DNA from 3 places in the Pseudoalteromonas sp. SWXJZ10B genome. Region 3 is predicted to be linked to each of the others. Evidence: predicted binding sites of a transcription regulator. Region 3 holds the regulator's gene; each other region holds the start of a gene.
What was found. The regulator ArgR, encoded in region 3, controls arginine synthesis, uptake and breakdown. The targets are predictions, from matches to a motif close to ANTGAATANNTATTCANT.
Positions count from the first base shown of each region.

Region 1: the regulator ArgR is predicted to act here: its motif matches at 2,086-2,103, upstream of argC (N-acetyl-gamma-glutamyl-phosphate reductase).
Region 2: the regulator ArgR is predicted to act here: its motif matches at 1,713-1,730, upstream of I6F54_RS00335 (arginase family protein).

Region 1 is NZ_JADYXD010000003.1:235,773-239,061, reverse strand. Features, by position in the region: gene I6F54_RS04660 (ornithine carbamoyltransferase) at 1-149, opposite strand, end outside; gene argB (acetylglutamate kinase) at 157-924, opposite strand; gene argC (N-acetyl-gamma-glutamyl-phosphate reductase) at 925-1,935, opposite strand; gene argE (acetylornithine deacetylase) at 2,160-3,289, shown strand, end outside.
Region 2 is NZ_JADYXD010000001.1:70,127-73,415, reverse strand. Features, by position in the region: gene I6F54_RS00340 (transporter substrate-binding domain-containing protein) at 1-431, opposite strand, end outside; gene I6F54_RS00335 (arginase family protein) at 561-1,670, opposite strand; gene udp (uridine phosphorylase) at 2,125-2,880, shown strand; gene cdd (cytidine deaminase) at 3,066-3,289, opposite strand, start outside.
Region 3 is NZ_JADYXD010000007.1:42,585-45,873, reverse strand. Features, by position in the region: gene I6F54_RS08560 (ABC transporter ATP-binding protein) at 1-408, shown strand, start outside; gene I6F54_RS08555 (Dyp-type peroxidase) at 457-1,356, shown strand; gene argR (transcriptional regulator ArgR) at 1,364-1,831, opposite strand; gene mdh (malate dehydrogenase) at 2,057-2,989, shown strand; gene ispB (octaprenyl diphosphate synthase) at 3,076-3,289, opposite strand, start outside.

The sequences.
Region 1 (3,289 bases), on a different contig from region 3:
CTTTGCTTTTCAAACAATGTTACGATTGATTTACCCGATAATACTTGGCTGTATTTTTCTGGCTTTGCTTTTATATCTTGCGCTAACTTTAATAAATTAAGTGCGCCTTTTTGGTCTAATTCTAAACCTGTTAAAAAATTCTCAAACATAATAAACCTATGGTGTAATCTTTGTTCCGACATGCTCACCTTGCAGCAGAGCAGTTAAATTTTCTGGCTTTTGCCAGCTGGAAATATACACACCGCGTCGTAAATGTTGGGCAGCGTGAAGGCTGGTCTTAACTTTGACCTCCATCCCGCCCACAATTACTCCATCTGTAATTAAAGTATCAATGTGTTTTGTGTCAAGTTGATGTAACGGTTGTTTATTTGCGTCAAGCACCGCTTCTACATCCGTCATAAAAATTAGTTCTGCATTTAAATTACTGGCAATAGCCGCTGCAGCTTCATCTGCATTTACGTTGTACCACAAGCCTTGTTCATCAAAGCCGATAGAGCTAACAATAGGTAAACGAGAAATTCTAAGTAAATCATTGATGATAGAATCGTCGTTACTTGTGCATTTACCCACTAAGCAAAGCGCTTTTAATTTTTGGGTTGCAGTCACACCCGCCTCAAAAAGACTTAAGCCGACAGGCTTATGCCCTGCGCTTATAGCTTGAGTCATTAATTGTTTATTAGCGCAACCTGCAAGCGCACCCACTATATAAGGCATTTGCTCTGCTGGACTAATACGTAAACCTTGGTGTTTAGCACTAGCAAAACCCGCTTGCTTTAGCCATGTATCTACTAAAGAACCACCGCCATGAACAATGACAAACTCATCATTTTTTTGCTCGCTTAGCACGTCAAATAACGCTTTTGCTGCATTTTCTGTATTAAGTACTGCACCACCGAGTTTAATAACCCACGTTTTTTTACTCATTTAAAACGCTCCTTTTAAGCCCGTAGTGTGATCTAAATTCATAGAAATATTAATACACTGCAAAGCTTGTCCAGCAGCGCCTTTTAATAAGTTATCAATGGCAGACATTACAATTAACTGCGTGCCTTGTTGCTGCCAGCCAATATCAACAAATGGTTGCTTAGCAACACCTTTAATTGAAGGTATTTTATCGCCTAACAAACGAATTAATGGTTCGTTAGCAAGCACTTGATAAGCCGATGCAACGTTTTCCTTGGTAACGTCAGGCTTAAGTTGTACATAAATAGTTTCTAAAATACCGCGCGCAAAGCTACCTAGATGCGGTGTAAATAATACTTTGTGGCCAAGGTGTTGTTCAATTTCAGGACCGTGGCGATGGTTAAACAAACCATAAGGTGCAAGCGATACCTCACAAAAATGTGTTCCTACACTCGCTTTACGCCCGGCACCCGTAACACCCGAAACGGCATTAATGATAATACTTTCGCTGCTCAATAAGCCTGCTTGTTTAAGCGGTTTAAGTGCATTGAGCGCCGCTGTTGGGTAACAGCCTGCAACAGCAATTAGCTTTGCGTTAGCGATAGCATCACTGTTCCACTCTGCTAAACCGTAAGCCGCTTCATTTAAAAGCTCTGGGTGTTGATGCTCAAAACCATAATAAGTAACGTAATCATCATTATTTGCTAGGCGATAGCCACCAGATAAATCAAATACTTTTTTACCCATAGCTAAAAATTGAGGCGCTAAATCAACACTTACTTTGTGATCGGTACATAAACACACATAGTCAGCATCACTTTGAATGTCATCAAAAGCTGATGCACTAAGAGGAAGTAAAGGACAATCTAGTAAGCCAAGGTGCTCTGGGTATAAATCACTTAGTAATTTATTTTTATCTAAGCTACCCTCAGATACATAACAGCCTGTTAAGGTAAGGTTTGGATGATTAGCAACTAAGCTTGCTAACTCTGCGCCGCTATAACCGCTTGCGCCAATAATAACTACATTCATTGATTACTCGTTATTTTTAAATTTACTGCTAAATATATATGTTGTTCGCTTAAACTAGCTAAGACGCTAAATTAAGACTTAATTTAATGAATTTGTAGATTATCGTCGCATTATTTTCATAGCTTTACTTTAATATATTTATGCTCAAAAAGTGAATTGATATTCATCATAAATACTTTTATATTGTTATGCAATTAAATTGAATAATAATTTTGGATTTTTTTATGCCTTTGCCTTCGTTTATTTCTATGTATCAACAATTGATTGCAGCCCCTTCTATTAGTGCAATTGAAGACAACCTGTGTATGAGCAATAAAAACGTAATTGAACTCCTTGCTAGGTGGTGCGAAACACTCGGTTTTACGTGTGAAATTATTGAATTAGAAGGAGGTAAAGGCCGCTTTAATTTATTAGCAAAGCGTGGAAAAGGCGATGGCGGGTTAATGCTTGCGGGCCACACAGATACAGTGCCTTTTGATGACAGCTGCTGGAACCACAATCCGTTTAAACTTACCGAACTAGACAATAAATTGTATGGGCTGGGAAGCATTGATATGAAAGGATTTTTTGCTTTTGCATTACAAGCGATTAGTGAACTTGATGAAAAGCAGCAAACTCAACCTATTTTAATACTCGCCACTGCCGATGAAGAAACAACTATGGCAGGTGCACAGCAAATATGTAAGCACCCTAATTTAAAACCTGCACGCTGTATAATTGGCGAACCTACTGATATGACGCCAGTATTTATGCACAAGGGCCATATGAGTACAGCAATAAGAGTGGTTGGTCGCTCTGGGCATAGCTCAGATCCCGAACGTGGCCTTAACGCCATTGAAGTAATGCATAAAGTGATTACAAAATTGATGATCTTAAAAGAGCAATTAAAGCATAAGTATTCAATAAATCACTTTGAAATTCCTTATCCAACATTAAACTTAGGTAATATTCATGGTGGCGATAATGCGAATAGAATTTGTGGTTGCTGTGAAATGCATATAGATATGCGCCCATTACCAGGTTTAAGTGTACAAGAACTACAAGCATTAGTGCTTGATGCAATAAAAGAGATAAATCAGCAATACCCAAATGCGGTGAGCGTTATTGATTTACATGAACCAATCCCGGCATTTAGTGGTAGCACCGACAGTGCTTTAGTTAAAATGGCTGAAAAAATAGCGGGGCAAAAAGCGGTCGCGGTAAATTATTGCACTGAAGCGCCGTTTATCCAACAACTCGGTTGTGAAACAATCGTAATGGGCCCAGGCTCAATTAACCAAGCGCATCAGCCTGATGAGTTTTTAGCTATGGAAAAAATAAAACCATCACAACAAATAATCACCAATATCATAAA
Region 2 (3,289 bases), on a different contig from region 3:
AAGCCCCTTTCAAGCAAATAGTGATGACTAAAGTTATCACGCAGTACTGCTATTTTATATTTTTTAGCATCATTGAGAGTATTTAACTTTATACCTCTAGATTTTAGACCATAAATAGCAGAATCAAAGCTTTCCAGTTCGCCTACCCAGTTAAACTTACTTTCTCTATTAGGTAGTCGAACAATTGAAAATATACAGGTATTTTTATCGCGTAACGCTGCATTGTAAGATATGGCCCAACTATGCGCCAACATAGTGTATTTTATACCAGTGCCTTCTAGCGCTTTATGAACTTTATCGACAGAACGGCCAACGAGTTTATTATCTTCATTGAGATACTGAAAGTCCGGAAATACTTCCGTTACTATTGTAATTTCAGTTGCATCAACTTTAATACAGCTAATGAACAATAAAAAGATCAATAATTTCATTTAGCAAGGCCTCAACTAACTCATTATAAGTATTTAATAAATATAGCTGAGGCTTTATGAACTGCTAGTTTTTAGTCATGTAATGCACACTTATACGCTGATAGTGCTAGTATTTATAGCTCCTACAGCTTACTTGTTCATCGCACTAATTAAAAAGGCTGAAATTTTAGCGCCTTCTCTAAGTGTCGTTTCAGAGCTTGATTGGCCAACTAAAGAGCTGTCGGTAAATGGCGCTATTTCCATCATATCCGCACCCGTAATCGGAAACTCATCCGCAATGGCTGATAAAATATCAAGCGCATGCTGTGGTGTTAAACCATTATGTTCTGGCGTACCTGTGGCAGATGCAAACTCTGCATCAAGCGCATCAATATCAAAGCTTACGTATACTTCATCAACGTTATCAGCTTTTAATTGTGCAATAGCGTCGGCAGCAACCGCTGCTGCGCCGCGCTCAATGATTTCATGTGCCCAATGTTGCTTAACGCCAAAGGTACTTTCCCAGTGCGCTTTAGGCTTGCCACTTGAGCGTATACCAAATTGTATTAAATGATGTGGTGCTGGTAAAAATTCTAAAATATGCGTACACCACGAGCCAAAACATAAATCTATGCCTAGGCGCTCAACAAGTAAATCGGTATGCGCGTCAAAGTGAATAATAGCGGTACGCTTACCTTGCTCACGTTTTGCTTTTAAGTACGCTTTGGTAAGTGGGTAACTAATTGAGTGATCGCCACCAATACCAAATATCCCTTTATCTTTAAATGTCGCGTAAAAGCTGTCGCATACATCCTCAGTGATTGATAATGGGCTTACGTAATAGTCGTTATCTTCATTACCGTACAGGGCTTTTTGGCAATTAGAAATGGTTGCATCATTTAGGTATTTATCATGAAGTAAATGTGGGATTACACGTACATCGCCTAAATCAAACGAGTGACACTGCGGTTGCTGATCAATTAAAGCTGAGCGCACAAACAGTGGCCCCCAGTTTGCTCCGCGTAAAATACCACCGCCACAGTCTGAGCTAATACCTAACATAACGGCTTTATGTGGAGAATTTGGTAATTCATTTAAAGACTCGCGCCACAAATTATCAACGTTTTCAGTTTGTCCATAAAGTTTATCACGCAGTGCGGCTTTGCGCTCTTTTGCAGTATTTACTGTGTATACGCCATCACCAGGTGCGCACAAACAGTGCTCAACTTTGTTTTTAAATGCTTCAAATTGTGTGCTCATAATAAACTCCTTCGATTTTTATTCTGTACGTAGCTAATTACTTTTGATTAGTTATGCAAAATCACCAAAAGTGCCTAAACTTCAAATAAATTCCACTTTGCTAAATAAGTCTGTGCCTAATATAAATAAACACGTTACCTTTTACGTGCTTAATACAAATTTAAGCCATTGAATTAATTTAATATTAATGAGTATTTACCATAAACTATTTAATTGTAGTTACGCGCTTGGTTGATACTTATTATGTCTGCTTGAACATGTCAACAGCACAACAAGCCTACGTATATAAGCACTTGATTGAATATTCATAGTTGATGAATAAATCAAATTAATCCTTAAAATTATTAAGACTTAATTGGAGGAGTTAAGATAAAACGGACAATCGTCCTGTACTTGATAAACGTTTCTAGCAATGATGCTAGATTGACACAATTTATTATAAAAAGGCTTAGCTATGGAAAAGGTATTTCACTTAGGACTATGTATTGACGATCTTAAAGGTGCAAAACTTGCGATTGTACCGGGCGATCCAGATCGTGCTGCACGCATTTCACAATTCCTAGACAACCCAACTTGCCTTGCTCAAACTCGTGAGTTTCATGTTTACTTAGGTCAACTAAACGGCCATTCGGTGGTTGTTTGTTCCACGGGTATTGGTGGTCCATCTACGTCGATTGCAGTAGAAGAATTAGCACAACTTGGCGTGCGTAAATTTTTACGTATTGGTACAACAGGTGCGATTCAGCCACATATCAACGAAGGCGAAATTTTAATTAGCCAAGCGTCTGTACGTTTAGACGGTGCAAGCCAGCATTTTGCTCCTCTTAGCTACCCTGCTGTGTCTGACTTTTATGCAACACAAGCTATGGTACAAGCATGTAAAAACTTAAATATCGATTTTCATATTGGTATTACTGCATCAAGCGATACATTTTATCCAGGACAAGAGCGTTACGATACGCATTCTGGTTACGTTCCTAAATCACTACAAGGTAGCTGCGAAGAGTGGCAAAAACTGGGCGTGATGAACTACGAAATGGAATCAGCAACATTATTCACTATGTGTGCAGCCCTTGGTTTACAAGCAGCATGTGTAGCAGGCGTACTTGTTAATCGTACTCGCCAAGAAATACCAAATGTTGACCATGGTGAAATTGAGCGTAAATCTGTAGCGGTAGTATTAGAAGCGGCTAAAGTATTACTTGATTAATACGGATTCTATTATTAATGGGCTATTATAACGATAAGAAAATGGCTCAGTAACAAGGCAAAAATTATGAAGTATAGTTGTCTTATATGAATAATTTTTAACGCAGTTAGTGAGTTATTTAATTCGATAGAATGGCGCATTTTAATAAAGCACAGCTTTGCCTGTGCTTTATTGTTTTTAAGAGGTTATTTTAGCTGAGCGCTAATTACTTCTATTGCCGGTAAATTTTTAAAACTTGCAAGTACAGCACGTGCTACACCCGCTTGGTTTTCATGGCCTGCGGTTTCTAAAAGTGTAATACCTTTTACCGTCTGCTCATCAAAGCTAAGCCCTGCGATAAATAATTGGCTAAGTGCACTTTGCAGTGGCGACAAGCTTGGGCTGTACGCTGCGTTTTCTGCGTAACTTC
Region 3 (3,289 bases):
GAGCAACAAGGCACGCCTGAGCAGCTTTTTGCAGCTCCATGTTCAAAGGAGGTTGCAGAGTTTCTGGGTCAAGGCATATACTTGAGCGCAGAAGTATTAACAGCAACTGAATACAAAACACCATTTGGTTTAGTCGAATCTTATGTTGAGAGTAAGCATGACGTAAGCATAGGGCTTATATATGTACGTCCCCATCAAATAGAATTAGTGGCAGATAACCAAAGTGACAAATTTAGTAAGCGAGCTACAATCATAAGTCGTCGCTTTATTGGTTCGGCGTATGTTTATTCACTTGTTATTGATGAACAAGAAATTGAAGTTGCTGCACAATATGGCCAGTCATTTGAAAATAATGAGCAGGTTATAATAAAAATAAAACCTCACACGGTGAATTTTTTCGAATCGTAATTAATTTGTTATTCGCTGTGTTTTTATCTATAAAACTAAGGAATAACAATGGCGCAAGCGCAATCAGGGATTTGTGCTGAAGCAAACTTACACGGTTTGCACTTATTTTTTAATGTGTTTGATGGTCAAGATGAATCACTTCGCGCAAAGTTAAAACAAGTAAGCGCTATTGAAGAAGAATTTAGCGATCAATTTTCAGAATCAATGCTCTCTTGTATGGTTGCTATTGGTGCGCAATATTGGCCGCATATCCTCCCTGAATACATCCCAAGCGAATTACAGAGCTTTCCTAATATAAACCATAGCGATCATCAAATGAGCGTACAACCGTGCGATTTATTTGTGCAAATTCGCTCTGACCGTGAAGACGTTAACCATTTATTTGCGCTGCAAATTTTAAAACTATTTGCCCCCGATGTTGAGCTGGTGGAGCAAATTCGTAATTTTCGCTTTTTAGATGGTCGTGATTTTAATGGTTTTATTTATGGTGGCGACACCGCACATGGAAGAAAAAAGCGCGCTACGGCTTTAATTAGTAACCCTGGCAATTTTGAAGATCAGGGGAGTTATATTCATGTACAGCGTTATAAGCATGATTTAACTATGTGGCAGCACTTATCATTGAGTGAGCAAGAACAAATAATGGGGCGTACGCGCCTTGATAACACACTAATTATCCCCGCGATTGAAACCAGCCATGCTTCACGTAGTGAGCTAAAAGACGAAGACGGACAACCGCTATTATTAAATCAGAGCATGCCTTATGGCGATGTGTATGAGCAGGGAATGTTATCAATTACATGCGCTAGTACGGGTACTGCATTTGAAAAAGTACTTAAAAGTCGTTTAGGAGAAGGTGATTGCTACGACCACTGGCTTGATTTTACTCAAGCCGATATGGGTTCTGCTTTCTTTGCGCCTTCAGTCGGGTTTTTAAAACAAATTTAGTTTGCTATTAAACCGTATCAAATAAAATGCGAACACGTTCAAGTGTTACATCTATTTCAGATATTTTAGCAGGAGCGATAAAAATAGTATCGTCGCCTGCAATTGTTCCTAGTACGCCATCTGCTTTACCTAATGAATCTAATAAACGCGCGATAAGCTGAGCGGCGCCTGGACTGGTACGAATAATGATCATCATTTCGTTGTGCATAATGTCGATTACTAATTGGCGTAATGGGCTTTTAGCCGTAGGTACACCCATTTCAGCTGGTAAGCAGTAAACCATTTCTTGTTTGGCGTTACGTGTGCGTACAGCACCAAATTTACTTAGCATGCGCGATACTTTACTTTGGCTTATATTGTCAAAGCCTTGATCTTTTAATGCATCAACTATTTCGCCTTGAGAGCCAAAATTTTCTTCTTTTAATAGTGATTTAAATGCTTTTACCAATGCTTCTTGTTTATCTTGTGGTTGCATAGTCTTTATTCGTTTTTGTTATTTATGCCGCAAATTCTACACAAAAATGAATAATTATGCAGCAGTTGTTTAGTTAACTTGCCAGTTTGATGCGTTAAATCACAAAAGTTTACGACTATGGTCGAAAATATACTTGAAATAGACAGGATAAATTTGTTTTTAGTCGCTAATTTCATTATCTTAAGAGCCACAAATGTTTCCTACCTCAAATTACGGAGAATTCCAATGAAAGTTGCTGTATTAGGTGCTGCAGGCGGTATCGGCCAAGCGTTGTCTTTATTATTAAAAACAGGCTTACCAGCTGGCTCTGAATTATCACTTTATGATGTTGCACCAGTAGTACCAGGTGTTGCGGTTGACCTTTCTCACATCCCAACAGATGTTAAAGTAGCAGGCTTTGGCGCAGACGAATTAAACAAAGCGCTTGAAGGCTCTGACATCGTTCTTATCCCAGCGGGTATGCCACGTAAACCAGGTATGGATCGTGCTGATTTATTTAATGTAAATGCTGGTATCATCAAAACTTTAGCAGAAGGCATTGTTGCTAGCTGTCCTAAAGCGTTAGTAGGTATTATTACTAACCCAGTAAATGGCACAGTTCCAATCGTTGCTGAAGTATTCAAAAAAGCAGGTACTTACGACGCTAAACGCGTATTCGGTATTACTACGCTTGACGTTATTCGTTCAGAAGCATTTGTTGCTGAACTTAAAGGCGTAGACGTAGCAACTGTGAAAGTACCAGTAATTGGTGGTCACTCAGGCACAACCATTCTTCCTCTACTTTCTCAAGTTGAAGGTGTTTCTTTCACTGATGAAGAAGTTGCTGCACTTACTCCACGTATCCAAAATGCGGGTACTGAAGTTGTAAATGCTAAAGCCGGTGGCGGTTCAGCTACATTATCAATGGGCGCAGCTGCTGCTCGTTTTTGTATGTCTTTAGTTAAAGGCCTACAGGGTGAAGAAGTTGTAGATTACGCTTACGTTGCTGTTGAAAATGGCGATGCAGAGTACTTTGCACACCCAGTACGTTTAGGTAAAAACGGCGTAGAAGAAATTCTTTCTTACGGCGAACTAAGCGCATTTGAAACAAAAGCAAAAAATGACATGCTTGAAACACTGAAAAAAGACATCAAAGAAGGTGTTGATTTCATGGCGTAATAGCCAAAGTAGAATAACAAAAAAGCCTGCATTTGCAGGCTTTTTTGTTGCTCAGAATTAATGTCACACTGTGTAACTAGTTAAAACTAGTGGTCGCGGTCAACCGCAATACGAGCAAGGCTTATGAGTGCTTGCTTATAGTCAGACTCAGCTAAAAAGTCTAAACAGGCAATAGCTTTGTCAGCTTCAAGCTCTGCTTTTTGCATTGTAAATTCAAGCGCATTAGTTTGCTTCAGTGCCGATAGAATGTCTTCTAAATGCTCCATACCATTACTGTGCTCTATTGCATCACGAATAAGC